2 regions of the Idiomarina sp. Sol25 genome follow, and region 1 is predicted to be linked to the other one. Evidence: riboswitches for the same ligand, from Rfam matches in the RefSeq annotation. Region 1 holds a riboswitch; the other holds the start of a gene.
What was found. A riboswitch is a leader RNA that binds a small molecule or an ion and turns the genes downstream of it on or off. The one in region 1 is predicted to bind thiamine pyrophosphate.
Positions count from the first base shown of each region.

Region 2: linked by a shared signal. The riboswitch ahead of thiC (phosphomethylpyrimidine synthase ThiC) and the one ahead of Q5L94_RS06350 (TonB-dependent receptor) in region 1 are both predicted to bind thiamine pyrophosphate.

Region 1 is NZ_JAUPEW010000003.1:83,345-99,673, reverse strand. Features, by position in the region: gene Q5L94_RS06395 (TatD family hydrolase) at 1-162, shown strand, start outside; gene Q5L94_RS06390 (diguanylate cyclase) at 155-1,933, shown strand; gene hemB (porphobilinogen synthase) at 1,951-2,958, shown strand; gene Q5L94_RS06380 (Ppx/GppA family phosphatase) at 2,955-3,881, opposite strand; gene rhlB (ATP-dependent RNA helicase RhlB) at 3,883-5,163, opposite strand; gene trxA (thioredoxin TrxA) at 5,255-5,581, shown strand; gene rho (transcription termination factor Rho) at 5,831-7,099, shown strand; gene ubiD (4-hydroxy-3-polyprenylbenzoate decarboxylase) at 7,107-8,579, shown strand; gene fre (NAD(P)H-flavin reductase) at 8,580-9,281, shown strand; TPP riboswitch at 9,332-9,430, shown strand; gene Q5L94_RS06350 (TonB-dependent receptor) at 9,484-11,616, shown strand; gene Q5L94_RS06345 (YkoF family thiamine/hydroxymethylpyrimidine-binding protein) at 11,628-11,885, shown strand; gene pnuC (nicotinamide riboside transporter PnuC) at 11,878-12,504, shown strand; gene Q5L94_RS06335 (phosphotransferase) at 12,501-13,244, shown strand; gene Q5L94_RS06330 (MFS transporter) at 13,260-14,585, shown strand; gene Q5L94_RS06325 (DUF3185 family protein) at 14,600-14,797, opposite strand; gene Q5L94_RS06320 (TonB-dependent receptor) at 14,978-16,329, shown strand, end outside.
Region 2 is NZ_JAUPEW010000001.1:310,288-326,616, reverse strand. Features, by position in the region: gene Q5L94_RS01580 (EAL domain-containing protein) at 1-758, shown strand, start outside; gene Q5L94_RS01575 (DksA/TraR family C4-type zinc finger protein) at 760-1,026, opposite strand; gene Q5L94_RS01570 (DUF2007 domain-containing protein) at 1,135-1,437, shown strand; gene Q5L94_RS01565 (MAPEG family protein) at 1,468-1,890, shown strand; gene Q5L94_RS01560 (Fe2+-dependent dioxygenase) at 1,916-2,572, opposite strand; gene Q5L94_RS01555 (hypothetical protein) at 2,661-3,440, shown strand; gene Q5L94_RS01550 (cytochrome c) at 3,576-3,968, shown strand; gene Q5L94_RS01545 (multicopper oxidase domain-containing protein) at 4,002-5,159, shown strand; gene Q5L94_RS01540 (formylglycine-generating enzyme family protein) at 5,170-5,922, shown strand; gene Q5L94_RS01535 (SCO family protein) at 5,915-6,559, shown strand; TPP riboswitch at 6,600-6,718, shown strand; gene thiC (phosphomethylpyrimidine synthase ThiC) at 6,802-8,508, shown strand; gene thiE (thiamine phosphate synthase) at 8,508-10,022, shown strand; gene Q5L94_RS01520 (HesA/MoeB/ThiF family protein) at 10,012-10,770, shown strand; gene thiS (sulfur carrier protein ThiS) at 10,754-10,954, shown strand; gene Q5L94_RS01510 (thiazole synthase) at 10,957-11,727, shown strand; gene thiH (2-iminoacetate synthase ThiH) at 11,724-12,866, shown strand; gene Q5L94_RS01500 (hypothetical protein) at 12,817-13,494, opposite strand; gene eno (phosphopyruvate hydratase) at 13,448-14,740, opposite strand; gene Q5L94_RS01490 (CTP synthase) at 14,780-16,329, opposite strand, start outside.

The DNA.
Region 1 (16,329 bases):
CCGCGGGGGCTGAAGCCGCGACCTAAAATGAATGAGCCTGCGCTTTTGCCGGTAGTTGGGGAGGCTCTGGCCAACTATCTTGAGGTGTCGGTACAGCATTTAGCCGAGCTGACCTATGCGAATACGGAACGGTTTTTCGGGCTGGGAGAGAACAGTGACTAAAGCTTCCGGAGTAAGTGCATTGCAGTGGCTATTTTTGGTTCTCGTGGCTCTGCTTTTTTCTGCATCCGCTGCTGTGGCGCAAATACTTCCCGAAAGCCAGTCAGAGCTGGCAATTGAATACACTAACAGCCAGCAAAATCTGGACTTAGAAACCGCAAAAAACTTACCTTCAACTGATTGGCGCAAACTCGATACAGACCGGGCATCCTTTGGTTACACCAGTGATGAATATTGGTTTCGTTTTAAACTCGATGCTAAACCTTATGACCGTATTTTGCATATTGCCTACCCTTTGCTCGATGAACTGACCGTTTATATCATGAGCCCGGAGGGGGTAAGAACTTATCGGATGGGTGACACTTTGCCGTTCAATGAGCGTCCAATACCAACGTCAGAATTTGCGGTTCCTTTACCCACCGACATCGGCGGTGAAATTTATATTAAAACTAATACGCAAAGCTCAATGCGCCTGCCTATCGCTGTACGTACCGAAGCTGATTTTTTTGAGACGCAAATGAACCGTCGTATTGCCGAAGGAATTTACTTTGGTGTACTGCTTTGTATGGCGGTTTATAACCTTTTCGGTTTTATTGCGTCGCGCGAGCCTGAATTTGGTGTGTATTCGCTTTACACGCTATTTTTTGCCGGCTTGATGTTGTCATTAGAGGGGCTTGGCTTTCATTACTTATGGCCTAACTCCCTGTATTTACAGGATAAAGGAATTCCAATATTTGGCAGTCTCACCTTTCTAACCGCTGCCTTTTTTGCTTATCAGCTCCTCGAACTAAAACGTTACCGATACACCTGGGGTCGCGGGCTAATGGTGATGGCCTTCCTCTCAGCCGTCAGCCTATTAATTGCTATTTTTGCCAGTTATCGGGTCAGTATTCACATCCTGCTGAGCCTGGCTATTCCTGGTTGTCTATTTTTGCTGCTGGTTGGCGTGTATCTTTGGCGTAAGGGCTTTTTATATGCGCGTATCTTCACTCTTGCCTGGTGCAGTTTGCTAATTTCTGTGGTCGCTAACTCGTTGGGTTATCTTGGAATTATCGACAGCATGTTTATTCAGCGTCATGCCATCATGATAGGGTCAGGCATTGAAATTTTGCTGCTCTCCTGGGTTCTGGCCGTACGCTACAGCGAACAACGTAAAGAGCGCCTACAGGCTGAGCAACGTCATAACCGCGAGCTGGAAGAGAGTGTCGATGAACGCACTTTTGAGCTACAAATTGCGTTACGCGAACTTCAGGACGTTAATACTGAACTGGAGCAGAAGAGCATCGAAGATCCTTTGACTGGCTTGCATAACCGCCGTTATTTTCAGCAGCACCTGGAACGTGAGCTGCGGCGCACACTGCGGCGCGAGTTACCGCTTGCGTTATTAATGATTGACGTCGACCACTTTAAACCCGTGAACGATACCTATGGTCACCTTGCTGGAGACCAGATTTTGCAACAGCTGGCAAAATTAATGCAGCAACACGCTAAGCGAGCCGGGGATATTGTCTGTCGTTATGGTGGTGAAGAGTTTGCCATTATCTTGCCGGAAACCGACCTTCAGGAGGCGGAAACTTTTGCCAGTCAGTTGCTGGAAAAGGTTCGTAATACCGAGTTTAAAACCGATGCCGGCTTGCTTAAGATCACGCTGAGTATTGGTGTGATCTCCACCAGCGTGCGTATTTTTGATAATGTGGATGAAATTTTTAAAGCCGCAGACGATGCGCTATATGCCGCCAAACATAAAGGCCGCGACAGATTAGCGGTGCAGTAACCCATCAGGAGTGAAGAATGACAAATCAAGGTGCTTTTCCGGGCAGACGCCTAAGACGTTTACGCCGCCACGATTTTAGCCGGCGGCTGGTGGCAGAAAACCAGTTGAGCGTGGACGATTTAATTTACCCTATGTTTGTTCTCGAAGGTGAGAACCAGCGTGAGCAGGTCAGTTCAATGCCTGGCGTTGACCGTGTGAGTATCGATCTGTTGTTGCAAGAATGCGCTCAGTTGGTTGAATTCGGTATTCCTATGGTTGCTTTATTCCCGGTAACGCCTGCTTCAGCTAAGTCGGAGATGGCTGAAGCGGCTTATGATGAGAACGGTCTGGCTCAGCGTGCGGTCAAAGCCATAAAAGCCAAGTTTCCGGAGCTAGGCGTAATGACCGATGTGGCTTTGGATCCTTTTACAACTCACGGGCAAGACGGCATTCTTGATGGCAGCGGTTACGTGATCAATGACGTTACCACTGAGGTTTTGGTAAAGCAGGCAGTGTCTCACGCGCGAGCCGGAGTAGATGTTGTAGCTCCGTCGGACATGATGGACGGGCGCATTGGCGCTATTCGTTCAGCACTGGAAGCTGAAGGCTTTATCAACACTCAAATTATGGCGTATTCGGCTAAATATGCCAGCGCGTTTTACGGCCCATTCCGCGACGCGGTCGGCTCTGCCGGAAACCTGAAAGGGGCTGACAAAAAGACCTATCAGATGGACCCGGCTAATTCAGACGAAGCCCTGCAGGAAATTGGACTGGATATACAGGAAGGCGCTGACATGGTGATGGTGAAGCCGGGCATGCCTTATTTGGACATTGTACGCCGTGCAAAAGACACTTTTGGCGTGCCGACTTTTGCGTACCAGGTCAGTGGTGAATACGCCATGCTCCAGGCTGCCATTAAAAATGGCTGGCTGGGTCAGGACGTTATTGAAGAAAGTTTGCTGGGTTTCAAACGAGCCGGTGCTGACGGTATTTTAACGTATTTTGCAAAATCGGTAGCTGAACGTCTTACAACGAATAAACGCTAAGCCGTAATTTCATTGGCAAGTTGCGCGAGTAAACCCTCGCGTAACGCGCCGGAAGTCACTTCAAAATCGCTCACACTAAGTACCTTCAGCACAGCCAAAAGTATGGTGATTCCGCCCATTAGAACAGCGCGGCGGTCATCACGTAATCCGGCAAAATTCAGACGCTCAATTTGCCCCTGCCGGATACAACGCTGAATCAGTTCACTTAACCAGCTTTGACTAAGCCCTGGCTGTTTTTCCGCCGCCGCTATTTCGGTAAGTGCACGAAAAGTACCTGATGCGCCAAGAACCCGCAGCCAACCATGTTGCTTATAATCAGCGGCGTAGAGCGTAATAAGCTTCGTAGCGGCCTGAATAGCTAGCTCTACGTTATCCGGGGTAATTTGTCCATCTTTAAAGAAACGGTTTTGAAACACCACACAGCCCATATCCAGACTGTTAAGCACATTAGCCTGGGTTCCATTACCGGCGACAACCTCTGTACTTGCACCGCCAATATCAATAACCAGAACGTTATCCCGGCATTGCGACGCACTACAAACTCCCGCATAAATGAATTCAGCTTCACGCTCGCCGGTAATAACTTCAATAGGGAAGCCTAATGTCGACTCAAAGCGCGCAAGAAGTTCTTTCTGATTACTGGCTTTGCGCAGCGCTGCAGTTGCTACCGCTTTTACTGCAAAGGGCTGGAAGCGTTTCAGCTCTTTGGCAAACAGAGTAAGACAATCTATGCCACGGGAAATGGCAGCGTCGTCTATGCTGTCATTGTCGCCCAAGCCGTCGGCTAGACGAACTTTCTGTTTACGCTGGGAAAGAATCCGGGGCTTAGGAAAGAAGCCCGTCATTGAAACTTCTGCCATCAACAGGTGGAAACTGTTGGATCCCATGTCGATGGCAGCAAGTTTGCGCTTTTTGGCTGGCATATTACGACGCGTTGCGCGGAGGCCCTGAGCGACGGCCGCGAGGTTTGCCCTTGCCTCCTCCGCCTGAGTTATGGCGACGACGGCGCTGAATTGGACGTGGACGTCGCAAATCAGACAGCAGAGCATCGCCATCGTATTTGGTGACCGGAATGGTGTGACCAATGTAGTCTTCAATAGCCGGTAAATTGTATACGTACTCTTCACACGCCAGGCTTATTGCGGCGCCACTCTCTCCTGCACGACCTGTGCGGCCTATACGGTGAACATAATCTTCGCAGTCATCCGGTAAGTCGAAGTTATACACATGAGTCACTTCAGGAATATGCAGGCCACGTGCGGCGACATCGGTAGCGACTAGAAAGTCGAGCTTTCCTTCGGCGAAGTCTTCCAGAATGCGTAAGCGCTTTTTCTGCGGAACATCGCCAGTTAACAGACCTGCGCGGTGTTCGTTTGCGACTAACCAGCCATGTACCTTTTCGCAACCGTGCTTGGTGTTGGCGAAAACAATGGCTTTATCCGGCCAGTCTTCCTCAATCAGCGTAAGTAATAGCGGAAACTTTTCTGGCTTAGAAGGATAAAACAGTTCTTCAGTTACCCTTGTCGCCGTTTTTTGTAACGGCTCCACTTCGAGTTTAGTCGGTGCATTCATATGCTCGTAAGCCAGTTCCTGCACACGATAAGACAATGTTGCAGAGAACAGCAGATTCAGCCGCTTGGATGGATCCGGCATTTTTTGCAATAAATAGCGAATGTCATCAATAAAGCCAAGATCGAACATGCGGTCGGCTTCGTCCAGCACCACAACTTCAATGTCTTTAAGACTGAATAGACCCTGCTTATAAAAGTCGATAAGGCGACCAGTGGTACCGACCAGTATGTCTGGTTGTGCCGCTAGTTGTTCTTTTTGACCTTCGTAGCCTTCGCCGCCGTAAATCACGCCCATTTTCAAGCCGCAATGCTCAATAAGGGCATTAGCATCGTGCGCTATTTGAATAGCGAGTTCCCGAGTCGGTGCCATAATCAGTGCGCGTGGGCCCGATTCGGTTTTTTCGGACGATTCGTTCTGCATTAAGCGGTTGAAAGTAGCCAGCAGAAATGCCAAGGTTTTGCCTGTACCTGTCTGAGCCTGACCAGCAACATCGCGGTTAGACAGAGCAACGGGCAGACTTAACGCCTGAATTGGAGTACAATACTCAAATCCGGCACTGGATATTGCTTGCTGGATTTTGGGGTGAAGCGCCAAATCAGCAAAGCGAGTTTCTGTAAGATGTTTTTTAGTCATAAGTTATAAGCATATCAGTTTGCGCTTGTATTCAAAAACAGAAATAATACTATTCTAATATTTCCACGCGAAGAAAGTAGCGGAGAGTACCATGAGTGACGTAATAGTTCAGCTAAGTGATGACAGTTTTGATGCTGATGTCATAAATTCCGATAAACCCGTATTAGTCGACTTTTGGGCTGAGTGGTGTGGGCCATGTAAAATGGTAGCACCTATTCTTGATGACATTGCCAGCGAGTACGCTGATAAATTAGTTATTGGTAAGCTGAACGTCGACCACAATGAACAAACCCCACCTAAATACAATATTCGTGGCATTCCAACGTTACTGTTGTTTAAAGGCGGCGAAGTTGTCGGAACGAAAGTGGGCGCATTATCACGTGCTCAACTGACTGAGTTTTTAGACCAGCACATTTAATGATTGTCAAAAAACGGCGTGTTAAGCGCCGTTTTTGTTGAGAAAACTGGACGAATCGCTTTTTTGGTGATAACTTCTGCTCATTAACTGTTCATTCGGGTTCACCAACTCCACCGGTTAGCCTGTTTTTAAATGAAACGTCTGTTTCTGGTTTCGCACTTCGCGAATTCCGAAAGTTCCAATTGTTTTACTTTCTAGAGTCAAATTAAAAAAGGCTTTGTGTTCAATCGATAACTCGAAAACCCTCCTATGAATCTAACAGAACTTAAAGATAAACCCGTAAACGAGCTAGTTCAGCTCGCGGACTCAATGGGTCTTGAAAATATGGCCCGCTTGCGCAAGCAAGACATCATTTTCGCTATTTTAAAAGCGCATGCTAAAAGTGGTGAAGACATTCACGGCGGCGGTGTGCTGGAAATTTTGCAGGATGGCTTTGGCTTCTTGCGTTCAGCCGACTCGTCCTACCTGGCTGGACCAGACGATATCTACGTCTCGCCAAGTCAGATTCGTCGCTTTAACCTGCGTACGGGTGACACAATTGGCGGGAAAATTCGCCCACCGAAAGACAGCGAACGTTATTTTGCCCTGCTGAAAATTCGTGAAGTGAACTTCGACAAGCCTGAAAACTCCCGCAATAAAATCTTATTTGAAAACTTAACGCCGCTACACGCGGAAGAGCGTTTTCATTTAGAGCGCGGTAATGGCAGCAAAGAAGATATCACTGCACGAGTACTGGATTTATCAGCGCCAATTGGTAAAGGTCAACGTGGTCTTATTGTCGCGCCACCTAAAGCGGGTAAAACCTTATTGCTGCAGAATATAGCGACTTCTATTGCAGCGAATCATCCCGATGCAGAACTGATTGTACTATTGATTGATGAGCGTCCGGAAGAAGTCACCGAAATGCACCGTCTGGTGCATGGTGAAGTCGTTGCTTCCACCTTTGATGAACCAGCCAGCCGCCACGTTCAGGTAGCGGAAATGGTTATCGAAAAAGCCAAACGTCTGGTTGAGCATAAGAAAGACGTGGTGATTTTGCTCGACTCCATTACTCGTTTAGCCCGTGCTTATAACACCGTTATTCCAAGCTCCGGAAAAGTCTTAACCGGTGGTGTGGATGCCAACGCATTGCACAAACCTAAGCGTTTCTTTGGTGCTGCGCGTAATGTAGAAGAAGGTGGTAGTTTAACCATTATTGCAACCGCGCTTATTGATACCGGCTCGAAAATGGATGAAGTCATCTACGAAGAGTTTAAAGGTACCGGCAACATGGAGCTGCACCTGAACCGTAAGTTGGCCGAACGCCGTGTGTTCCCTGCAATTGATTTCAACCGTTCAGGTACGCGTCGTGAAGAGTTGCTGACCACGCCGGACGAGCTGCAAAAAATGTGGATCCTGCGTAAAATCATGCATCCCATGGGCGAAGTTGAGGCCATGGAATTTTTGATTGACCGTTTGCAGATGACCAAAACCAATGACGAATTCTTCGAATCGATGAAACGTCAACGCAACAGTTAAGTGGCGTATGAAATATCAAGATCTGCGTGATTTCATCGCGCTCCTCGAGGAGCGCGGTGAACTGAAACGCATCCAACAAGAAATAGACCCCTACCTCGAAATTACTGAAATATCAGACCGTACGTTAAAAGCACAAGGTCCGGCCTTATTGTTTGAAAACGTGAAAGGCCATGATATGCCGGTTTTAGCTAATTTATTCGGCACCCCAGACCGGGTGGCTTTAGGTATGGGTCAGGAGTCGGTGACCGCCTTACGGGATGTGGGGAAATTGCTGGCCTTTTTAAAAGAGCCGGAGCCTCCTAAAGGCTTTCGCGACGCGTTGAATTTACTGCCTAAGTACAAAAAAGTGCTGAGCATGTCGCCAAAAAGCATTAAAAAGGCGCCATGTCAGCAAGTGGTTATGAGCGGCGATGATGTTGACTTAACAAAGTTGCCGATTCAGCATTGCTGGCCGGGCGACGTTGCACCGTTGGTTACCTGGGGGCTTACGGTCACTCGTGGTCCGCATAAAGAACGCCAGAACTTAGGTATTTATCGCCAGCAACTCTTGGGTCCGAATAAGCTCATTATGCGCTGGTTGTCGCATCGCGGTGGCGCACTGGATTTCCAGGATTGGTGCCAGCAGCATCCGGGCGAAAAGTTCCCGGTGTCAGTTGCTTTGGGTGCTGATCCTGCAACTATTTTGGGCGCGGTAACACCGGTGCCCGATAGCTTGTCGGAATACGCCTTTGCCGGATTGTTGCGCGACAGCAAAACCGAAGTAACACAGTGCCTCAGTAATGATTTACAAGTACCGGCGCACGCTGAAATTATTCTGGAAGGTTACATAGAGCCGGGCGAAATGGCGCCGGAAGGCCCTTATGGCGATCATACCGGCTACTACAACGAAGTGGATGAGTTTCCGGTGTTTACCGTGACTCATGTTACCCATCGTAAAGATCCGATTTACCACAGCACCTATACCGGACGTCCACCGGACGAACCTGCCGTGCTGGGCGTTGCTTTAAATGAAGTGTTTATTCCGTTACTGCAAAAACAATTCCCTGAAATTGTCGATTTTTATTTGCCACCGGAAGGCTGTTCGTACCGTTTGGCCGTAGTCACTATGAAGAAGCAGTACCCGGGTCATGCGAAGCGCGTGATGATGGGTGTCTGGTCTTTCTTACGTCAGTTTATGTACACCAAATTCGTAATTGTGTGCGACGACGACGTGAATGCGCGTGACTGGAAAGATGTTATCTGGGCTATGACAACCCGGATGGATCCGGCACGCGATACGACCCTGGTCGAAAATACGCCTATAGATTATCTCGATTTCGCTTCACCGGTTTCGGGACTGGGCTCGAAGATGGGAATGGACGCCACCAATAAATGGCCGGGTGAAACCGACCGTGAGTGGGGCGAGCCAATAGTCATGAGCGACGAGGTAAAACAGCGTGTTGACGAGCTGTGGGACGAACTGAACATTATGGAGTCGTGAATGAGTCAACAAATGACCTGTAAAGCTGAAATTTCGCGCCAGTTGGCCGATGCTGTGTGGGAAGTGCGTTTGCAACTGCCGCAACCGGTTGAGTTTAAAGCAGGCCAGTACCTTATGGTGATGATGGGCGAACGCGATAAGCGGCCTTTTAGTATTGCGTCGTGCCCGTCCATAAAAAGTGAGTGGTTACTTCATATAGGCGCCACGCCGGACAACAGCTATGCAATGGAAGTCTTGGATAAAGTGCGTGCCGATGGGGAATTAGAAATTGACGCGCCAGATGGTGTGGCTTTTTACCGTCAGGAAAACACTAAGCCGGCAGTGTTAATTGCTGGTGGCACCGGTTTCTCTTACACCTATTCTATCTTGCAGCAACATTTACGTTTGTCGCCAGAGCGGCCTCTGACACTTTACTGGGGTGCAAAAAGCTTAAGCGATCTGTATTTGCATGACGAACTGGAACGCTTAGCAGGCCAGTACGAGCACTTTGATTACCACCCGGTCGTCGAAGACGCGGATAATAACTGGGCTTATTCTATAGGTTTGGTGCATCACGCGGTTATGGCTCGTGAGCAAAGTCTGCCTGAATGTGAAATTTATATGGCTGGCCGCTTTGAAATGATACGCGTTATTCGCGACGATTTTGTCGCTAAAGACGTACCGTTAGAAAACCTTTACGGCGACGCTCTGTCCTTTATTTAATTGCACTGAAAGTAAATTTGTTTAACTAACAAGCTGCGTTATACTGACGCCGCTTTACCAAGGGGTGCCGGCAACGGCTGAGATGCATTAGCGAACCCTTAAAACCTGATCCGGTTAATACTGGCGTAGGGATGGTAGAAAACCCGTCTAATTACAGCCTTACCGGATCGTTTCTGACTCTGTTGTTTTGAGGAAATGATCCATGAAAATAATCAATTCATATTTAGCAGCCAGCATCGCCGCTGCGTTATCCAGCGTTCCCGCTTTTGCCTTTGCAGCAGAAGACACACAAGATACAAAAGACATCGAGATTATTGAAGTGAGTGGTGACTTTCATCGCCGCACCTTAAACGAAACCACCAGTAGTGTTTCAATTATTGATGAAGATGCGATGCAACAGCGTCACTCGCAGCATTTACAAGACACGCTGAACAGCTTTGCGAACGTGAATTTTTCTGGTGGTACTTCTACCGCTCGCTTTATTCAAATTCGTGGTATTGGCGAACGCTCTCAGTTTGTTGATCCGGTCACTCCTTCTGTGGGCTTGCTAATAGATGGTATTGACTACAGTGGTTTAGGCAGTGCTGCGTCTTTGTTTGATATTAATCAGGTGGAAGTTTTTCGCGGTCCGCAAAGTGGACGCTTTGGTGTAAACGCTATGGCGGGTTTATTGCTTCTGGACAGCACCGCACCGAGCAGCGATTTTAATGGCCAGTTTCAGTTATCAGCAGGCAACTATTCCGAAGCGATGGGCGGCCTGGCTATGGGCGGTAGCCTAGGGGCATTAGGTAATGCGCGTTTCTCGGTCAGTCAGTTTCAGCAAGACGGCTACATTGAAAACACCTACCTTGAACGCGACGACACGGAACAGCGAGATGAACTGACTGCGCGCTTCAAATTGGATACCGAGCTCAGTAAAGACTGGCTGCTGCAAACGGTTCTGCATTATAACGATGTCGACAATGGCTACGATGCGTTTAGTCTCGACAATACTCGCGAAACTTTGTCCGACGAGCCGGGTTATGATCGTTTAGAAAGTCAGGCGTTGCGCCTGCAGCTCAGTTACCTGGGTTTTGACAATAGCCGTCTGGAAATGTCTGTTAACTACCTGGATGCAGACACCGGCTACGCTTACGACGAAGACTGGACTTATAAAGGTATCGCACCGGGCTGGGAATACTCGGCTTTTGACGCGTACCTCCGCGACCGTGACGACAAAACCGCGGAAGTTCGCTGGGTATCCGACGAACCCGAAAATCTGTTTGGTGTTGATAGCGAATGGGTTTTAGGTTTGTACTATTACGATAAGTCGGTACAACTGACGCGCGACTATTTTAACTGGGATTTAGGCCAGCCAAGTATTTTCAACAGCGACTATGACAGTAAAAATGCGGCTATCTACGGTGAGTTGACTCAGCATTGGAGTGACCGCGTTAGTACCATCACTGGCTTGCGGGTAGAGCGTTATGACAACGACTACCTCGACAGTCGTGGTATTACTGCGGAGCCTGAAGATACCATGGTGGGAGGTAATTTCAGTGTTCGTTACCAGGCGTCTAACGACAGTTATCTGTACGCGACACTCGCACGCGGTTACAAAGCTGGCGGCGTTAACGGCGAAGCTTTAGGTAAGGCCAAAGATCAGGAGCTGGAAGAAGTAGAAAATTATTTATTAGACCGCTCAACCTATTCTCCTGAAGTCCTCTGGAGTACCGAGTTTGGTGTAAAAGGGCGGAGTGCAGATGGACTGCTAACATCGAGAGTAAGTGCATTCTATCACTGGCGAGACGACGTTCAGTTAAAGAGTTGGGTTAATCGCAATAAGTCTTTCGTTGGTTATATTGAGAACGCCGCTGAAGGCACAGGCTATGGTCTGGAAGCGGAAATTCGTAATCAGTTTACGGACTGGTTGGCGATTTTTGCTTCGGCCAGTTGGTTACAAACCGAAATTGAAGGCTTTGTCACTGAAGATGGCACCGATATGACCGGGCGGGAGCAAGCGCAAGCGCCTAATTACCAGTTGAATATTGGCTTCGAGGGCTGGTTGGGCGAAAACTTCCAGTGGGTGATTCAGGCCGATGCGAAAGACGAGTTCTACTTCTCCGACTCGCATAACCAGAAAGCGGACAGCATGGCAGTGCTGCACCTTGCGCTGAACTATCATTACCAGGATTGGCACTTTAGCGTGTGGGGGCGTAATTTAACGGATGAAGACTACGAGGTTCGAGGTTTTTACTTTGCCAACGACCCCCGAACTGGTTATGAAAATGAAGAAACTTACGTTCAATACGGTGAGCCACGTCGTTTTGGTATCACTGTGAGTAAATCGTTTTAAAGGGGATAAGTATGCAAATCTCAGTAGAAATGTCACTGTATCCACTGGCTGAAAATTATCTGGATACGATTACAGACTTCATTTCGCGTTTGAATCAGCATTCAGAACTAACGGTGCTGACCAATACCATGAGTACGCAAATTTTTGGTGAAATGCAGGATGTTATGCGGATTCTGAGTGACGAAATGGAGCTGCTTTTTCAGAATGTCCCTTCAAATGTTCTGGTTTGTAAGTTTATTAATAAAGACCTGAGGCCGGATAATGTCTGAATCTTTGCTCGAGTCCTGGCTTGAGCAGTTGATGGTCAGCTCCCCTTGGGAGCTGACGGCTTTAGTCATGGCTTTGGGATATTTAGTGCTGGCGGCGCATCAGCGCCAGTGGTGCTGGGCTGCGGCGGCGGTTAGCTGTACTATTTACGCTGTCTTGTTCTGGCAAGGTAAGTTGTATATGGAGTCTTTGCTGCAAACAATCTACATTGCGTTAGCCGGCTATGGCTGGTGGCAATGGCAGCGTCAGCAAAGCGCTGCAAAAGAGAGTCCTGATGGCGCCAAATACCCGCTTCGCTGGCACCTGCTGCAATGGGCGTGGCTGGTTCCTCTGGCTGCAGCTATTGCTTATTTACTTTCGACTTATACCGACGCAGACGCGGTATGGCTCGATACTTACACCACTGTATTCAGTTTGCTGGCCACCTGGCTGGTTACCAAAAAAGCGTATGAAACCTGGTGGTACTGGCTGGTTATAGACAGTGTTTACGTTTATTTATACGCCAGCAAAGGCTTTGTTGCCACTGCCTTGCTGTTTGTGGTTTATCTGATACTGGTAATTTATGCCATGTGGCGTTGGCGTCATGACATTTCGCTGAAATCTGCGAGTGAAGCGGGGTGATTCGTCGGCCCCGCGAAATACAGGAGCTGGCTTCAGGGCAGTCCAACCAAACGTTATGGTTGCGCACAAAGACTGAAGATTATGTATTAAAACGTTGGCGCTATGAACAGGTGTTCGCGGTTGATCGTGAACTTGAAGTATCCATACAAAAAGAGCTGGCGCAGCAGACTCTTGCCCCCGACGTTTTTGATTACGATGTTGAGCAAGGCTGGCTTTTACAACCTTACTATCAGGCTCCGTCTTTACAGCAAATGACGCTGTCGCCTTTGAGTAAAGCCACCGTACTGGCTGAAACACTGTCAAAAATCCACAATACACGAGTCGATATCCCGGCCTGGTCTATGACTGAGCGGGTAGAGCATTATTTGCAACAGCTGCGTTCGGTCAATTCGGCAGTTGCCGGGCAAATGAGCCAAAAATTGGCACCGATGCAACCCTTGTTAGAAGACTGGCTCAGTTATCCGGTGTTATGCCATAACGATTTATCGATGAATCATATTTTAATGACTGAGCCTGTCCGGGTTATTGACTGGGAATACGCGGGTATTGGTCACCCCTTGTTTGATATTGCCAGTGCAATTGTTGTGAACGAACTCAGTGACGATGTGGCCGTTCAGTTAATAGCCGAGTACGAAAGAGTAGCCCATTATCAAATTGACCGGCAACGTTTGGCACAATGGTGTGAGTTTGTGGAATGGCTGAATAAAGTATGGCAGCATCTATTTCGACACTTTTCTTAAAGCGAACACATTGCCATGACTGATAAAAAATTGACTGAACGCGTTTACGGCTACTTAGCTGAAGACGAAGACGCTCGCGTCTGTAAAGATATTCCTGAGTCCGCCTGTAAAGAGCAACCGCGTTCATTCGTTTTGATGTTGTTATCGTTAACTTTGACTAAACTGGGTGATAGCTTAGTCAGTGCGCGCCTTGTGTTGCCGTGGATGTTGAGCTCGTTAGGTGCCCCGGCAATGTTTATTAGTGCTTTAGTGCCTTTACGGGAGTCTCTGGCTTTATTGCCGCAACTTTTCGTTGCTCAAAAGCTACGAGAGCAACCGGTACGTAAATGGTTCTGGGTTGCTGGCAGTATTGGTCAGGCCGTCTCGTTGTTGGCTATGCTGTTTGCGGTAGCAACTTTAGATGGATCTGCACTGGGCTGGTCCGTGGTTGTTTTACTGGCAATATTCAGTTTGTCGCGGGGCATCTGTTCTGTCGCGAATAAAGATGTGACCGGCAAAACGGTGTCTAAAACGCGCCGTGGGCGAATGTCCGGTGTCGCGGCTTCTGCTGCCGGATTACTCACGCTGCTAAGCGCAATGATTATTATATTTGCACCTGATATGGAAGGTCAGCGCTCGCTATTTGTTGGGCTACTGGGGGCCGGTGTTGTGCTTTGGTTTGCTGCGGCTTTACTTTATGCGGGCATTCCTGAGGTTGCCGGTGCAACCGAGGGTGGCGGTAACGCGCTGACCGAAGCGCTCAAATCGATGTCTTTGCTGTGGCAGGATAGTCAGTTTGGACACTTTGTCATTTCACGGGCATTACTGGTCGCCGCCGCTTTTGCTATTCCATATATTGTGGTTTTAATTCAGCGTGAAGGTGAGTCTGAACTGACCAGCCTGGGCAGTTTAATGCTTGCGAGTGGACTTGCCGGCTTATTGGCTGGGCGCTTTTGGGGTCGTTGGTCCGATTCTGCCAGTCACCATGTGATGGCGGCAGCTTCCGTTATGTCGACTCTGGTCATATCCGTTGCGCTGGCGCTTTACTACTGGATACCGGGAGCCTTGGGCGCGCAGTGGATCGCGGCATTACTTTTATTCAGTTCGGCGGTTGCGCATCATGGAGCACGAGTTGGCAGGAAAACCTATCTGGTTGATATGGCAACGCAAGATAATCGGGCGCAACTTACCGCGGTGTCTAATACAGTGATGGGAGTTGTACTTTTAGCTGGTTTGTTACTGGGGTGGGTCGATGCTGCTTATGGCGTTGCTGCTGTTTTATGGGTACTAGGAGCTATTGGCGTACTAGCGACTTTCACAGCTTTAAGATTGCCAGACGTATCAGGTAATACGTCTGGCTAACCACGTTTACCAGGTTATTTTCCACGAATAACCGCGTAAAGACCAACAATGACTGCGGCAACACCACCAATTAAATACCAAATGGTGTTGTCAGTTGGCTCATTTGTCGCCATTTCTGACACGCTAGAGGCAATTGATTGTGAGGCCTCATACGAGAAATACAATAAAATAGCGCCAACAACTAATAGAACAATACCTACGATACGAGTCATAAAGTCTTCCTTTTGTTGTGTTTACAACTTACCAATATAAAGCACTCTGTCAGATCCGCAAGTTTCCTTATAAATAAGGATTTATGACATCTGGTATATTTCCAGACTGATGAAATGTCTGTAATTGTTAATAAGCTGGTTGTGTTTAAAACAGTAAAATAACAAAAGTAAGGCGGAACTATGAGAAGAGCATCTTTTAAACTTGGGTATTTGGCCATTTCTATGTCAGCAGCGTTAGCAATTCCGGGTACCGGTCTTGCGCAACAAGCAGATGCTAATGCAGAGTCTGATGAATCGATGGAGCGCATTGTCACTCTGGGTTCCCGAGTCAATGGCAGAACGGCAACAGAGTCGGCATCGCCAATTGATATTATTTCTGCAGAGCAACTGGTAAATACAGGAGCGACCGAACTCGGTAAAGCTCTGCAAATGAGTGCGCCTTCTTTTAACTTTTCCAGCACCACCATTTCTGACGGTTCTGACATAATTCGCCCTGCAACACTGCGCGGGCTCAATCCGGATCAGGTTTTGGTTCTGGTCAATGGTAAACGCCGGCATCAACAAGCTCTTGTAAACGTTCAAGAAACCATTGGTAAAGGCTCAGCAGGCTATGACATCAACGCCATTCCCATTACCGCTGTCGCACGTGTCGAAATCCTGCGCGACGGAGCCGCAGCTCAATACGGCTCGGATGCTATTGCCGGGGTTATTAATATTACTCTGAAAAGTTCTGACGGCGGCAGTGTCTCCGCTGAAATAGGTCAAACTTACGAGGGCGATGGCGAAGTTAATACGGTTGGCGTTAACTTTGGTACTACGTCAAAAAATGGCTATTTTAACGGCACTCTGGAGTACCGTGACCGGGGAATGACGAACCGGGCATCTCCAGCCGAAGCATCGCTGATAGGTGACTGGCTTTCGCCCGGCGGGGAACCAGTGGTTCGCCTTCATATTGGTGACGCAAATTCTGAAAATTTGTATGCATGGTTTAACTCTGGCTATAACTTGGGCAACAATAAGGAATTATATGCATTCGGTGGTGTTTCAACTCGCGATGGTGGATCTTCTGGCTTTTTTCGGGGGCGTGAACACCCTAGAACCATCGAGGCAATTTACCCCGATGGGTTCTTGCCAAAATTAGAGACCGAGGCGGATGACCAGTCCTTGGCTGTTGGTATTCGCGGTGACCTGCCTAATGCCTGGCTGTGGGATGCCAGTGTGGTTTACGGTAAAAATGAATTTGGTTTTAATTCGTCAAACTCAGCGAACGTAAGTTGGTACTACGAGCCTAGCCCGGACGGCGGTATTTATGGTGAAACACCGACGGAAGCTTTTGATGGCGAACTGGTCTTTGAGCAGACGACATTCAATTTAGATTTTAATGGTACGGTCGATATCGCAAACGAGCTGCTTTATCTCGCGGTGGGGTTAGAAATGCGCCGCGATGGTTATCAAATCAACCCGGGTGACCCGGTATCCTGGGCTTATGGGAGAGCTAACGACCCAAGCGTTGAAATTTTAACGCCATCTGG
Region 2 (16,329 bases), on a different contig from region 1:
AACTGGAAGAGCAATTGCGTCATGCAATAAAACAGAACGAATTCGAACTTTATCTGCAACCCCAGGTAAATGTTGAGTCAAAGGCTACCGGAGCTGAAGCACTCATCCGCTGGAAACAAAGTGATGGTCACTTTGTTTCTCCTGCTGACTTCATTCCTTTAGCCGAAGAAACCGGTTTGATTGTTCCTCTGGGGTACTGGATTACTGAGCGCGCCTGCCAAATTCTCCAGCAATGGCAACAGAGCCCGGAAAAAGCAAAGATGCAACTGTCGATTAACGTCAGTGCCAAACAATTTCAACAACCCGAATTTGTTGAGCAGGTTCAACTTCTGGTAGAAAAGTATGAGGTACCGCCTCATAAGTTAAAGCTGGAGCTCACAGAAAGCTTACTGATGGATGACATTTCCAGCGTCACCAACAAAATAAAGCGTTTGAAGCTGCTTGGTATTGAGTTCGCGCTGGATGATTTCGGTACGGGTTACTCGTCTCTTTCCTATCTTATGCAAATTCCGTTCGACACCCTGAAAATTGACGTGTCGTTCGTACGCAATATGCTGGATAGTAAAGAAAAAGCTCAAATTGTTCACACCATTATTCAGCTAGGAGAAAGTCTAAAACTGAACATTGTTGCTGAGGGAGTCGAAACCGAAGAACAGTTTAATTATTTGGCCCGGCTAAATTGCGATACCTTTCAAGGCTACCTGTTCAGTAAGCCCGTACCTGAGTCCGAACTTCTGGCAGATAAGACAGCTCCATAGCTTAACGTAGCTGGCTGTCTTTACTCCCCCTCCGGTTAAAGCCCGCTTTGCTTGAGTCCTGCTTGTCGAGTTCCGCCTGGCATTCCACACACAGACGAACACCCGGAATAGCTTTGCGCCGGGCTTCCGGAATAGGCTCACCACACTCTTCGCAAAACTCCAGACTTTCGCCGCCGGTAAGTTTGCTGCGTACGCGTTTTACTTCATCTTCGGTACTGGCATCAATTTGTTCCTGTACGGCACCATCGTGCGACCAGCCACCCGCCATATACAACTCCTTAGAAAAAATGGAGAACACAAACAGACGCTGAGTCTGATACATTAACTATAACGTAAAAATTAACTGCTATTCAGGTTTTACCTATAAGAAACGCCTATGAAACTTATTTATACCCATGAAAACAAACTATTAGTGGAAAACGCTCGTAACCTATTGCAAATGGAAGGCATTGAAACGGTTATGAAAAATGAGTTTTCCAGTGGCGCCGCTGGTGATTTAGCGCCATTAGATACCTGGCCTGAGCTCTGGCTTGTTGAAGATACTCAACTCGCTGTCGCTAAAACACTGATTGAAAACATGGAAGAGCAGGCTAACGGGGCGGACTGGCGTTGCAATAATTGTCAGGAAATTAACGGAGCCGCTTTTGAAGTCTGCTGGAATTGTGGAAGCCCGGCTTAATGAATCATACAAAACGAAAGGAGATTTAAAATGAACGGAAGTGAAACTTATACCATGGCTTATTGGGGCGTTCTTATTGCACTAGTCATTTTGCTGGTTCAATGGGTTATTGCCAGTGGTCAAAAAGCGAAGCAACCCGGTGCCGTCCCGGGCAAAATCGACGACTCACTGAGTCATTCATCTTTTGTGTTTCGTGCTCATCGTACCCTAATGAACTCATTAGAGAACTATCCGCTGATGCTGGGCACAGTATTTCTTGCTTTCTTCATAGGTGCCAGCGCTTTCTGGACGGGGCTGTTTATCTGGATTTTCGCTATTGCACGCTTAATTCATATGGTTCTTTACTACGCTATAGCAACAGAGAAAAACCCCAGTCCCCGCAGCTATTTCTTTATGATTGGTTTGGCAGCTAACGTGGCTTTACTTATTTTGTGCGGTGTAACTTTGGTTTAAAGTACTTTAATGTTGTCTGGGCTGATTATACATCAGCCCATTCTCTTAACAGGTTATGAAACACTTTGGTCAGGCGATCAAAGTTTTCAGACTTACCGTTGGCATCAAATTCCGCTTTCAACGATTGCTCTATATCAAAGAGTAGCTCTCTGTAATTAGGCTGTTTAATTAAGCTTTGCACCCAGCCTATCATTGCCAGCCTCGAACCTTTAGTAACCGGATTAACCCGATGTAGGTAATGGCTCGGATACATGAGAATATCTCCCTGCCCCAGTCGCCAGCTCCGCTCGCCACTGGCATCCTCAATAACCAACTCCCCGCCTTCAAAATCCGATAATGGTGACAAACCCAGCGTAAAAGAAATATCGGTTCTTACACCGTTCATTAAGGAATCATCCATGTGGGTACCATAGTACTCTCCCTGCTGATATCGGTTTATAGTCACCCGCGCCACCTGCTTTGGCCGCATAACCGATTGCACCAGAGCATTTTGCTGAAGCCTGTCCAGCAACACCTGAGTAGCCGCCTCAGACTTTTTACCCGACAGTTGCTGGTTATTTTTTACATCTTTCGCTGCCCAGCCTGCGGTTTTTTTGCCATCGCGAAACTGCCCGGCATCAAGACCCGCAACAATACTCTTTACTGTGTCTGTATCAACGGCGTTGCTAATTTGTAATATCATGCTTCCACACTTCTAACTTGCGAATAATTATCATTTCTGCAAATATACATGAGTTAACTCTCTCAAAAAAGCATACTAAGGTCTTTATATGTTTGAAAAGAAAAAAGTTTGGCTTGGCGTTGGCAGTGTTCTGGCCACCACTGTAGCAGCAGCGCCACTGACGCAACCGGGCGCAGCACCGTCTATGTTCATGGCAGCCCCTATGGCAGAAGGCGAAATGGCCGCCCCTGAAATTGATTTAAACACCAATGACACCGCTTTTCTGGCGCAGTTGGGTTTTATTCGCGGCCATTTATGGGTGGGAATAAAACTTTACGAGCAAGGTCACATTGAAATGGCCAAAACTCATATGAAACACCCGGGTGACGAGCTCTACAGTGGCCTCACTGAGGCATTTGAAGCACGCGGCTTACCCGGATTTGCCGAACCGTTAAATACCCTGGCGGAAAGTGTCATTAATGATAAAGATGAAGACACGGTTATGAGCAACTACAAGACTCTGCTGGACTCTGTCAGCGCTAATGAACCTATTGCTGACATGTCAGCTAAAGACGTGATACTGAGTGTTTCATCAATGCTAATGGTAGCCGCCGACGAATACGCTATTGGCATTCAAAATGGCGAAGTCGCTAACGTGCACGAATATCAGGACGCCATGGGCTTTAAAGAAATTGCGCTCGAACGTTTAAACCGCATTAATGATAAAGAAGCAAGCAAAGCTGAAGAAGCCATTAGCGAAACCCGCAAGGTCATCGGTAATCTCGAAAACCTCTGGCCTACCACAACTCCAGAAGGCAAATTCGAAGGCGACCCGAGTAAAATTTACGGTGCTGCCTCTCGTATTGAACTAGAAGCACGCAGTATTTAATACCCACCAGCCTGCATTAGGCTTACTTCTTTTACACATAAAGGAGTAGGCCTGAGTTACCCCTTCATTTCACTCGTAAAAGCTCATTAAAGAAGTATTCTAAAGGCATCTTAAGTCAATGACGAAGGTGTCGTTATGAGCATTCAATCTCTTTGCAAAGTATCACTTATTGCCGTTTCACTCGCGGGTTTATTCGTAAGCCAGGCAGTCGATGCCAGCGAGGGCGAAAACGTTTACAAAAAATATTGTCAGGCTTGCCATCAGCCAAATGGTAAGGGCATGCAAGGTGTTTTTCCACCACTGGCAAATAACCCGAACCTAAAGGACAAACCGTCTTATATCGCCGAAACCATAATTCAGGGTAAGTCAGGCGCTATCACCGTTAATGGAACTAACTACAACGGCGCTATGCCGCCCATGGGTTATCTGAAAGACGCCGATATCGCGACCTTAGTGGACTACATCAATACCGATCTTGCAGGCGGCAGTGAGACTATCACAGCCGAAGCCGTTGCCAGTTTGCGTTAAACCTATTTGTTATCAGTTAAAGGAAAAATCATTATGAAAACTCTAAGCTTATCAATTATCAGTGCCTCTCTTCTGGCCGCTATGGCGTCTGCATCAACTCCGGTTAATGCGGAAGAACTCAGCCTTAAGCACGACAGCGAATATGTCATTGACGGTAAAATCTTTGGCTTACCAGAAGCTAAAGTGTACCGTGAAGACTACAGCGGCCCGGCGGTTGTTGGCGACTACCTTACTCAGGTTCCAAATATCGCCAAGCTCGACTATGAAGGCAACAAAACTCACGATGTACGCATGGATGTGTTCTCTCAGAAAATAGAAGTTGCTCCGGGAGTAACCTATTCAGCCTGGACATTCGGTGGCTCAGTACCCGGTCCCGTATTACACGTGCGTGAAGGCGACCGTGTCATTTTCAAAATGAAAAACCGCTCTGACGAAGAAGTGACTATCACGAAGCCGGTAAAAAATGGTTCGCCATTTTTCCAGCAAGTACAAGCCAACGGTTATCAGAATAATCAGCCTGTCGTTAACCCAATGCCCCACTCTATGGACTTTCATAGTGGCACAGTAGCAGCGGAAGACAAATGGCGTACCATTTCTCCGGGTGAAACTATTGAGTTCGAATGGATAGCCAACTACGCGGGGACTTATATGTATCACTGTGGTACTTCCAGCGTACTTATGCACACAGCTATGGGGCAGTATGGCGCCGTTGTGGTATCTCCTAAAGATGGCTACCCAACTGACAAAGACGTTGATAAAGAATTCGTTCTGGTGCAATCAGAGCATTATCTGGAAGAGGCATCAGAAGGTAACTACATCTATAACCACGGTGCAGCTTTAGACCGCCAACCAAGTCATGTGACCTTTAATGGCCATGTTGCAGCACTTAGCGACAACCCTTTACGCGCGAACGAAGGTGACCGTGTGCGCTTACATGTGTTAAACGCAGGTCCGTCGGGCACTTCCAGCTTCCACGTTATTGGTGCCATTTTCGACCGCGTCTGGTACGAAGGTGACCCGCGTAACGAATGGTACGGCATGCAAACCGTACTGCTGGGTGCCAGTAACAGTGCGACAATTGAGTTTATTGTTCCGGAAGAAGGCATCTACAAGCTGGTCGATCACGAATTTGCTGATGCAGAGCGTGGCGCAGCTGGCGCATTAATTGCCGGTCCGCGCAAAGAGAAATAAGGGGAAACTTATGGTTAAGTGGCTTGGAGTTGCAGGTGTTTTATTGTCACCGTTAGTGCTTGCCGATCCAGTTCTGATCAATGGTGGTACGTTTAAGCCACCGGTATTACTGGACAAAGAGCGGCTCAGCATAGAGATGAAAAGTTTCATGCTGGACTCAACTCCGGTCACTAACCAAGAGTTTCTGGAATTTGTCATTGAACAACCGCAGTGGCAGCGAGACAACATCGCTGCCCTATTCCATGACGGAAATTACCTGAAGCATTGGGATGATAATACTGGATTTGCTGAAGGCAAAGAAAACGAACCCGTCACTTATGTCTCCTGGTTTGCCGCACGCGAATACTGTTCCGCACAAGGTGGCCGCCTGCCCGGCCTTAACGAGTGGGAGTATGCGTCGGTCAAATATCGGCAACAGCAGAACATCAGCGATGATGACTATGCCCGCAACTTGTTTGCCTGGTACAGCCAGCCACACAGCGCGAAACAACAAACTGTCGACCCAAATGCTGACCAATTGATGCACATGCACGACCGTGTCAACGAATGGGTAGACGACTATCAATTATTACTAACCAACGGCGATGACGTCGATTTGCTCTCCGGTTCTTGTGGCGACGGAGCGCGCTTTATGTCGAGTTTTAGTAACGCCAATTACGCCACATTTTTCCGTTATCAGTCGCGCAGTGATTACGCCCCGCAAAGTGCAACCAGCACTATGGGTTTTCGTTGCGCATACGACCTGGAGAACGATCATGAATAAATTGCTAAAATTGACCGCCCTGGCCTCTTTGATCTTTGCTGCCCAGTCTCTTGCGCAGGATCATTCGCATCACGATATGCACAAGAATCAGACAGCTAACGACCACAGCAATCATACAGCAATGAACGCAGCAGAGGTCTCTCACTCCGAGTCGGTATACCAGGTAGATGCGACCTGGAGCACGCATAAGAATAGCGAACTCAAGCTTTCAGAACTTGAAGGCCAGCCGGTTATTCTTTCCATGATTTATGGCAGTTGCACCACCGCCTGCCCAGTCTTGGTCCATGATGTAAAACGCTTATACAGCAAGCTGGACGAAGACACTAAACAGCAAGTTAAGCTCGTTATGGTGAGTTTTGACACCGCTCGCGATACACCCGAAGCGCTAGCTGACTACGTCAAGCAATACAAGCTTAACAACGACAGCTGGCTGTTTCTGAACGGTTCGGAGCAGGATATCAGAACCTTAGCTACAGTACTTGGCGTGAGGTATCGCCAGCGTCCGGACGGTGATTTTGATCACAGCAATTTGATCACTATTCTCGATAAGCAAGGACTTATTGTTGAGCGTATAGAAGGTTTAAGCCAGCCGATGGGTAAGCCAGCTAAAGTTGTCGCCAAACTGGTTAACGATTAACGACGGTTGCATTCGTTCTAAGATTTTGTTCCACTAAAAAAGAATCTTGTCGGAGTGCCGGTTACTTTCTTGATTAAGTAACCGGCTGAGACCGCAATTGCGGGATCCGTTGAACCTGATCAGGCTAATACCTGCGAAGGGAACAAGAGAGCATCAGCATGACACAACCGTCGTTTCTGCGCTGGTGTTCCTTTCAACACTCCTGACAAGCATCTCTAACATCAACAAAATGAGAGAATGCTATGTCGACTGCACCATCGAATAACCGTTTAAACCGCCAACAGGCTGAATCCTTTTTATCGTCGTTATCCGGGCATTATTACCCTAATTCCAGCCGTGAATTTCTTTCAGGCAGTAACAAAGACATCCAGGTACCCTTTCGCCGCATTCATTTAAGCGAAACTTTGCACCAACCCACGCCGGGTGTGAAGTTACCACCGAACGATCCGGTGGATGTGTATGATACTTCCAGCGTTTACGGCGACCCGGAAGCTGCAATTGACGTGAACGAGGGTTTGAGAAAAATTCGTGAAAACTGGATCAAGCAACGTCATAGCGAGAACCAAGAAGACAATCACGGTATTACTCAACTGGCCTACGCCCGGCGCGGCATCGTTACGCCCGAAATGGAGTTCATAGCACTGCGTGAGAATATGGGGAGAGAGCACCTTGAAAACCCCATAACGCCGGAATTCGTGCGCGACGAAGTCGCCAGTGGACGCGCGATTATTCCCGTTAATACCCACCATCCCGAATCTGAACCGATGATTATTGGCCGCAACTTTTTAGTCAAAGTGAACGCCAACATTGGTAACTCCTCAGTCAGTTCGTCTATTGAAGAAGAAGTTGAAAAGCTGGTATGGGCCACGCGCTGGGGCGCTGATACCGTTATGGACTTGTCTACCGGGCGTAATATTCACCAAACCCGGGAATGGATCTTACGAAATAGCCCGGTCCCCATTGGTACGGTGCCTATCTACCAGGCATTAGAGCGCGTCAATGGAATTGCTGAGGATCTGAGCTGGCCCGTATTTAAAGACGTGCTGCTGGAACAGGCTGAGCAAGGGGTAGACTATTTTACGATTCACGCCGGCGTACTGCACGACTTCATTAAGCTAACCGCAAAACGAGTGACCGGCATTGTCTCCCGTGGCGGTTCGATTATGGCGAAATGGTGTATGGCGCATCAGCAGGAAAGCTTCCTTTACCAACACTTCCGGGACATCTGCAAAATTTGTGCGAAATATGACATATCACTGTCTTTAGGTGACGGCTTGCGCCCCGGTTCCATAGCAGATGCTAACGACGAAGCTCAGTTCGCCGAACTGAGAGTACTTGGCAAACTGACTCAAATTGCCTGGAAATACGATGTGCAGGTGATGATAGAAGGCCCCGGCCATGTGCCTATGCATAAAATTCAGGAGAACATGGATGAGCAGTTAAAATACTGCCACGGCGCGCCGTTTTATACCTTAGGGCCACTAACCACCGATATAGCCCCCGGTTACGACCACATTACCTCGGGTATTGGTGCTGCCATGATTGGCGCTTTTGGTTGTGCCATGCTCTGCTATGTTACCCCGAAAGAGCACTTAGGTCTTCCCAACAAGGAAGATGTCAAACAAGGGATGATCGCCTACAAAATAGCGGCTCATGCAGCCGATTTAGCCAAAGGGCACCCAGGCGCTCAGGCCCGGGATGACGCTATGTCAAAAGCCCGCTTCGAATTCCGCTGGGAGGATCAATTTAACTTGGCGTTGGACCCGGTTACCGCTCGCAGCTATCACGATGAAACACTGCCTCAGGATTCGAACAAAACTGCGCAGTTCTGCTCTATGTGCGGTCCTAAGTTCTGCTCCATGAAAATTTCTCATGAGGTGCGTCAATACAATCCGGACACTCGCATTGATGTAAAAGTAAAAGATGCGGCGACCGCAGGAGCAGAATAATGTCGGTACCTGTCGTATGGACTGTCGCTGGCTCTGACAGCGGCGGTGGCGCAGGCATTCAGGCGGACTTGCACACATTTCGCAGTCTGAATGTACATGGTTGCAGTGTCATAACCACAGTGACCGCTCAGAACTCTGTTGAAACCAATGGATTGTTCCCATTAGCTGCTGACGCCATTCGTCAGCAGCTGGAATGCCTGCAACAGGATATGGCCCCTGCCGCGATAAAAATTGGTTTGCTCAGTAATGTTCAACAGTTGCGGGCTGTGGCTGACTTTCTAAAACAGTGGCCTGATACCCTTCCCCGGCCTTTCGTGGTCTGGGATCCAGTGGTGGTCAGCACTCAGCAGGATCAGTTGTCTGAACTCAAACCAGAACACTGCGAGGAGTTATTCCCGCTGGTTGATATTATTACCCCGAATTTGGAAGAGCTCAGTTGGTTGAGTGGCTTGAGTGTTAACGATAAGAGTTCAATGTGTCGCGCTGCAAAACAACTTTTTCATGCTGGACTAACTCAGAGTCTTATCACTGGTACTGACTTTCGTAATGCAGGGAAAATATCTGATCATTACCTAACCCCCGAAGAGCATACTCAATACATTCAGCAAAAGTTGAAAACAAAACACAGCCACGGAACAGGTTGTACTTTGTCTTCTGCTATTGCGGCGGTATTAGCGCATGATTATCCATTTGAGGATGCCATTACGGTAGCTAATGCCTATGTGCATCAAGGCTTACTTCAAGCCAAAGGTATAGGCCGCGGACCCGGTCCGGTGGCTCATACACACTGGCCACAGAAAATTGAATATTTTCCAAAAATTGAAACGCCCGAGTTGCCCGATATCTATGGGGAATTCCCGAGGTTAAACCAACACCCAGGACTCTATCCCGTAGTAGATTCTTATGAGTGGATAGAAAAGCTCTTAAAACTGGGCATCAAGACACTGCAACTGCGTATTAAAGATGTAGATGACCCGCAGCTAGAAACCGCTATTAAAAGAAGTATTCAGCTGGCGAAGCAATATTCAGCACAGCTGTTCATTAATGACCACTGGCAACTCGCTATTGAACACAACGCTTATGGCGTGCATTTAGGTCAGGATGATTTAACTGAAGCTAACCTTCACGCTATTCAGCAAGCAGGTTTACGACTGGGCATTTCCACTCACAGCTACACCGAGTTATTGATAGCCCAAGCTTATAAGCCCTCTTACATCGCGTTAGGTCATATCTTTCCAACTCAGACCAAGGCTATGCCCTCTAAACCGCAAGGGCTGCAGCGATTACACCGTTATGCAGCGTTATTAGCGCCAACGACTATACCGACAGTTGCTATTGGTGGCATTTCTTTAGAACGCGTAGCTGCCGTGAAAGCTACCGGCGTTAACGGCATAGCGGTTGTTAGCGCGATTACTGCTGCAAGCGACGTCGAGCAGGCTGTTCGTCGGCTACAGAGAGAAATGGACGCTGAAGTTGAGACTACGCCAAAAATGGAGGTCGCTCATGCTAAATAACGAGCAACTTCTGCGCTACAGCAGTAACCTTCTGATGAAAGAAATAGGCGAAGTTGGACAACAGCGTTTGCTCAAAAGCCATGTTTTAATTATTGGTTTGGGTGGTCTGGGTTGCCCAGCGAGTCAGTATCTGGCGTCATCGGGCGTTGGGCAAATCACACTGGTCGATCATGACACCATTAGTCTCAGCAACCTACAGCGCCAAACACTCTATTCCAGCGATGATATTGGTTTGCCCAAGGCGCGGCAGGCTGGTCATTCTTTGTCGCGGTTAAACCCGGACATTCGTATAACAGCGCTTGAAGAAAAAGCCTCTGAAAGAAACCTGGACGTGCTCGTCGAGCAAGCCGATTTAGTCCTCGACTGCACCGACAATCGTGAGACCCGATACCTTATCAATCAAAGTTGCTACCGACTGAACACCCCGCTAATTTCTGCAGCTGCACGAGCTTTTAATGGACAACTCATTGCGCTTAACCCGGAGCAACCACACGGCTGTTATCAGTGCCTCTATCCCGACGATGTTACTGAACCTCTGAACTGCAGTAATGCCGGCATTGCAGGCCCTGTTGTCGGCATTATGGGGGCTAGTCAGGCACTGCAGGCAATTAATTATTTTACCGGGCATGAGCTTAACTGGGGTTACCTGCACACCTTCAACGGCTTATCGCAAAACTGGCAACAACTCTCTTTACCACAGGCCGCTTCGTGCCCTGTATGCGGAGGTAAAAATGCGCATTCAAGTTAATGACAAACATCTTGATATCACTGAAAAAACCAATTTATCGCAGCTATTATCTGCTCAGAATATTGATACCTCGGCCGTTGCCGTCGCCATGAACGGACAGATTATACATCGCGAGCAATGGCAACAGACTGAGCTTAAAGACAACGATACCATCACCCTTGTTCAGGCCGTTGCCGGAGGTTAACCATGCTGAGAATAGCCGATTGTGATTTTCATTCCCGCTTACTTATAGGTTCGGGCAAATACAGCAGCGCGGACATTATGCAGAAGTCTCTGGCTGCATCCGGTAGCGAGTTAGTGACGCTGGCGTTAAAGCGCGTTGAACTCGAACGCCCCACTGACGACATTGTCACGCCTATACAAAATTTAGGTTTACAGCTACTACCCAATACCTCCGGTGCAAAAACCGCACAGGACGCGATTTTTGCCGCCCGCCTTGCCCGTGAAGCTTTAGGTACCCATTGGCTTAAACTGGAAATACACCCCGACCCCAACTATTTGCTACCGGACCCGATAGAAACCCTAAAAGCCGCTGAAGCTTTGGTTAAAGAGGGTTTTACAGTATTGCCCTACTGCGGTGCTGATCCGGTATTGTGCAAACGCTTAGAGGAAGTTGGCTGCGCGGCGGTTATGCCGTTAGGCGCCCCCATAGGCTCAAACCAGGGCCTGTTAACACGGGATTTTCTGCGGATTATCATTGAACAGGCATCGGTACCGGTCATTGTCGATGCCGGCATTGGTGCGCCAAGCCACGCCGTGGAAGCCATGGAAATGGGAGCAGACGCCGTATTGGTCAATACCGCGATAGCTACTGCGAATGACCCTATCGCTATGTCAAAAGCCTTTCGCGATGCCGTTATTGTCGGGCGCCAGGCCTTTGAAGCAGGCTTAAGTCAGAATGTTTCGTTAAAAGCCACAGCGTCCAGTCCTTTAACGGAATTTCTGGAGTCGTTATGAGCTTTTACACTGTCTGGGAGCAAACCAGCTGGGATGATACCCGCCTGCAGCTTTACAGCAAAAATGCGGCTGACGTTGAAACCGCTTTAAGCAAGCAACATCTCAGTACCGGTGATTTCATGGCGTTACTGTCGCCGGCGGCAGAACCTTATCTGCCCCTTATGGCAGAGCGCTCGCAGCAACTGACCCGGCAACGCTTTGGTAATACCCTGCACCTGTTTATCCCGCTGTATTTATCGAACCTGTGTGCAAACGATTGCAGCTACTGCGGCTTTTCTATGAGTAACCGCTTAAAACGCAAAACCCTGTCGCCAGCTGAAATCGAGCAGGAATGTCAGGCCATAAAAGCCAAAGGTTTTGACACCCTGCTGATAGTGACTGGCGAGCATGAAACCAAGGTAGGTATTGATTATTTCCGTCAGGCGCTGCCTATTATCAAGCCCTATTTCAGCTATGTCATGTTTGAAGTACAACCATTGGCTACCCATGAGTACGCTGAATTACGAACGCTGGGTCTGGACGCGGTTATGGTGTATCAGGAAACTTATCAGGCCGCTACGTATGCTAAACACCACTTAAAAGGGAAAAAACGTGATTTCCGCTGGCGGCTTGAAACACCCGACCGCCTGGGCGAATCCGGTATCGATAAAATTGGCCTGGGCTCATTGATTGGACTGGAGGACTGGCGTGTCGACAGCACCTTTACCGCTCTGCATCTGGATTATCTGCGGCGACGTTACTGGCGCAGTCGCTACTCGCTGTCATTTCCACGGCTGCGTCCCTGTGCCGGAGGTGTCGATAACGCAAAGACAATTTCTGATAAACAACTGGTTCAATTAATTTGCGCGTACCGATTGCGGTTCCCGGATGTAGAACTCAGCCTTTCCACGCGCGAACAACAAGCGCTTCGTGATGGGTTATTCCGTTTAGGTGTGACTTCGGTTAGTGCGGAATCAAAAACTCAGCCCGGCGGTTACGCCAACGAGCAGCAAGAGCTCGAGCAGTTTTCGATAGACGACAACAGGCCAGTAAGTGAGGTGGCGCAGGCAATAAAAGCGAAAGGATTACAACCGGTATGGCAGGACTGGCTTAACGAGCTATCCGCAATGCCACCTGAAACTTTTTCCAGTCCAGAGTAGCCACCAGTAACAACTCACGCAGCGTTAAGGTGCGTGGGTTAATGCGCCCTTTATGATTCCACTGATGCCCACAGCTGGCCGCGGTCATAATGCGTTTGTTGGGTTTCAGTAAGGCGTCCTGGCTGTGTTCACCCTGTCCGGTAAAATCAAACCAACCACGGTAGTTGAGATGCAGGCGATTTTTCTCCTGATCAACGCGATCGATACTGTCCAGCATAATGGTCGTAAATTCAGGAGTTTGATAACGAACCGGAACCACCAGACCCAAAGCGGCATGTTTAGCAAACCATTGGCTCTGCGCTTCGGCAGATATACCGGCTGAAGGAACTTTTGTTGGCTGAGGAGCTTGCCAGCTGGCGTTCTGAACATCCAGCTTTAACGGCGAATACTGCACTGCATTGAGACAACCATGCGCAGCGTGACGAATATAGTGCGGAAGACTCGCTAAACGGCGTTGCAAAGCCGCAACCGGCATATCATTAACTTGTGCCAGTTGCGGTAATTCGCGTTCATACAGCGCTGAGCACAGCTCGGCAAAATCGCCCTGCTGTGCCAGCGGCTGAAAAATGTCCGCCTGTTGGTTAGCCAGCGTTGACTTCCTGTCGTCCGCGGTAAGGCGCTTGGCCATTCAAATCGCCCTCTATACGCAATAATTGGTTGTACTTAGCAACCCGGTCAGAGCGACACAGTGAGCCGGTTTTAATCTGACCCGCTGCGGTGCCTACTGCCAAATCCGCAATAGTAGCGTCTTCGGTTTCACCCGAACGGTGAGAAATAACCGCCGAGTAACCTGCTTCACGCGCCATCGCGATGGCTGCTAAGGTTTCTGTCAGGCTACCAATCTGATTAAATTTAATCAAAATTGAATTGGCAATCGACTTGTCGATGCCCTCTTTCAGAATACGTGTATTGGTCACAAACAGGTCATCGCCAACCAACTGAACTTTGCTGCCCAGCTTTTCAGTTAAGACTTTCCAGCCATCCCAGTCGCTTTCGTCCAGGCCGTCTTCGATAGAAATAATGGGGTAACGGTCGCAAAGCTCTGCCAGATAGTCAGCAAACTCTTCGGCGGTAAACGATTTCCCTTCACCAGACAATTCGTATTTACCATCACGGTAGAATTCAGATGCTGCGCAATCCAAAGCCAGCGTAATGTCGCTGCCCATTTTGTAGCCTGCGTTTTCCACCGCTTCAACAATCACCTGCAAAGCTTCTTCGTTCGACGCCAAGTTTGGTGCAAAACCACCTTCGTCACCAACCGCGGTGCTTAAGCCACGCTTCTGCAGAACCTTTTTCAGAGCATGGAATACTTCAGCGCCCATGCGCAGGCCTTCTTTGAAGCTTTCAGCGCCGACCGGCTGGATCATGAACTCCTGAATATCCACGTTGTTATCTGCATGTTCACCGCCGTTTAAGATGTTCATCATTGGCAGTGGCATGCTGTATTTACCGCTGGTGTTATTCAGGTTAGCAATGTGTTCGTAAAGCTCGATGCCTTTACTCAAAGCCGTCGCTTTCGCCACCGCCAGAGACACAGCCAGAATGGCGTTAGCACCCAGCTTTTCTTTATTATCGGTACCGTCGAGCTTTAGCATAATGTTGTCGACAGCTTCCTGGTTAATCGCATCAATACCATTTAAGCTTTCAGCAATAGCACCATTAATATTGGCAACCGCCGTTTCAACACCTTTACCTAAGTAACGCGATTTATCACCGTCGCGTAACTCCAGAGCTTCACGTGAACCGGTTGATGCGCCACTTGGTGCTGCAGCACGGCCCATGTGGCCAGACTCCAGGTAAACGTCGGCTTCAACCGTCGGGTTACCACGGGAATCCATAATTTCACGACCAACAACTTTAACAATCTTACTCATGCTTAAATCCTGTTTAATGCTTAATCATTAGCCGGGTTATTAACCCAAACGCTCTTTATGAAATTCACCAGCAGCTTCTATAAAGCCTTTAAATAACGGGTGCCCGTCACGCGGCGTTGAAGTAAATTCCGGGTGGAACTGTACTGCCACAAACCAGCGATGTTTCGGGTTTTCCAGAATCTCGACCAACTGTTTGTCATGCGAGTAACCGGTAATTTTTAAACCAGCTTTCTCCAGTGCCTCTACATAATGGTTGTTCACTTCGTAACGATGACGGTGGCGTTCTTCAATGGTCTCTTTACCGTACATTTTCAGCGCTTTAGAGCCCTTTTCTAAATGACATTCTTGTGAGCCAAGGCGCATGGTGCCACCCAGATCAGAATGCTTATCACGCAATTCTTTCTGGCCGCTGGCGTCCATCCATTCGGTGATAAGCCCCACTACCGGATCACTACAATTTTCATCAAATTCCGTGCTGTTAGCGCCAGCTAAACCGGCCACATTACGAGCGAATTCAATCATTGCGACTTGCATACCTAAACAAATGCCCAAATACGGAACATTGTTTTCACGAGCGTATTTCGCTGCAATTAATTTGCCTTCAATACCACGACCACCGAAGCCACCGGGAACCAGAATAGCGTCCACGTCTTCGAGCTTTGAGGTGCCTTTGGTTTCTAAATCTTGCGAGTCTATGTAACGAATGTTCACCGTTAAACGATTCTTAAGACCAGCGTGCGCCAAGGCTTCGTTAACTGACTTGTAAGCGTCCGGAAGTTCAACGTATTTACCGACAAAACCAACTGTGACTTCACCGTTCGGATTCGACTCCTGATAGAGAACCTCTTCCCACTCATGCAAGTCGGCTTCAGGACAGTCCAGACGGAAACGCTTGGTTACTATATCGTCCAGGCTCTGAGCCTTCAACATAGAAGGTATTTTGTAAATACTGTCGACGTCGCGCAGACCAATAACCGCGCGCTCTTCTACGTTGGTAAACAACGCAATTTTCGAGCGCTCAGTTGCCGGTAATGAACGATCTGAACGGCATATCAATATATCGGGTTGAATACCAATAGAACGCAGCTCTTTCACTGAGTGCTGTGTTGGCTTAGTTTTCACCTCACCCGCAGCGCCTAAGAATGGCACTAGGGTCAGGTGCATAAATAAGGTGTGGTCACGACCAATTTCCGTGCCCAATTGACGAATGGCTTCAAGGAAAGGTTGTGACTCAATGTCACCCACCGTGCCGCCAATTTCAATAATGGCAATGTCGAAGCCTTTACTGCCTTCAATAACACGACGCTTAATTTCGTTGGTAATATGAGGAATGACCTGAATGGTCGCTCCTAAAAACTCACCTTTACGCTCACGGCGTATAATGTCTTCATAGACACGGCCGGTGGTAAAGTTGTTGCTGCTGGTCATACGGGTGCGGATAAAGCGCTCGTAGTGACCAAGGTCAAGATCGGTTTCAGCTCCGTCTACGGTGACAAAAACTTCACCGTGCTGAATTGGACTCATGGTACCCGGATCTACGTTAATGTAGGGGTCCAGCTTCATGATAGTTACGTTAAGGCCCCGTGCTT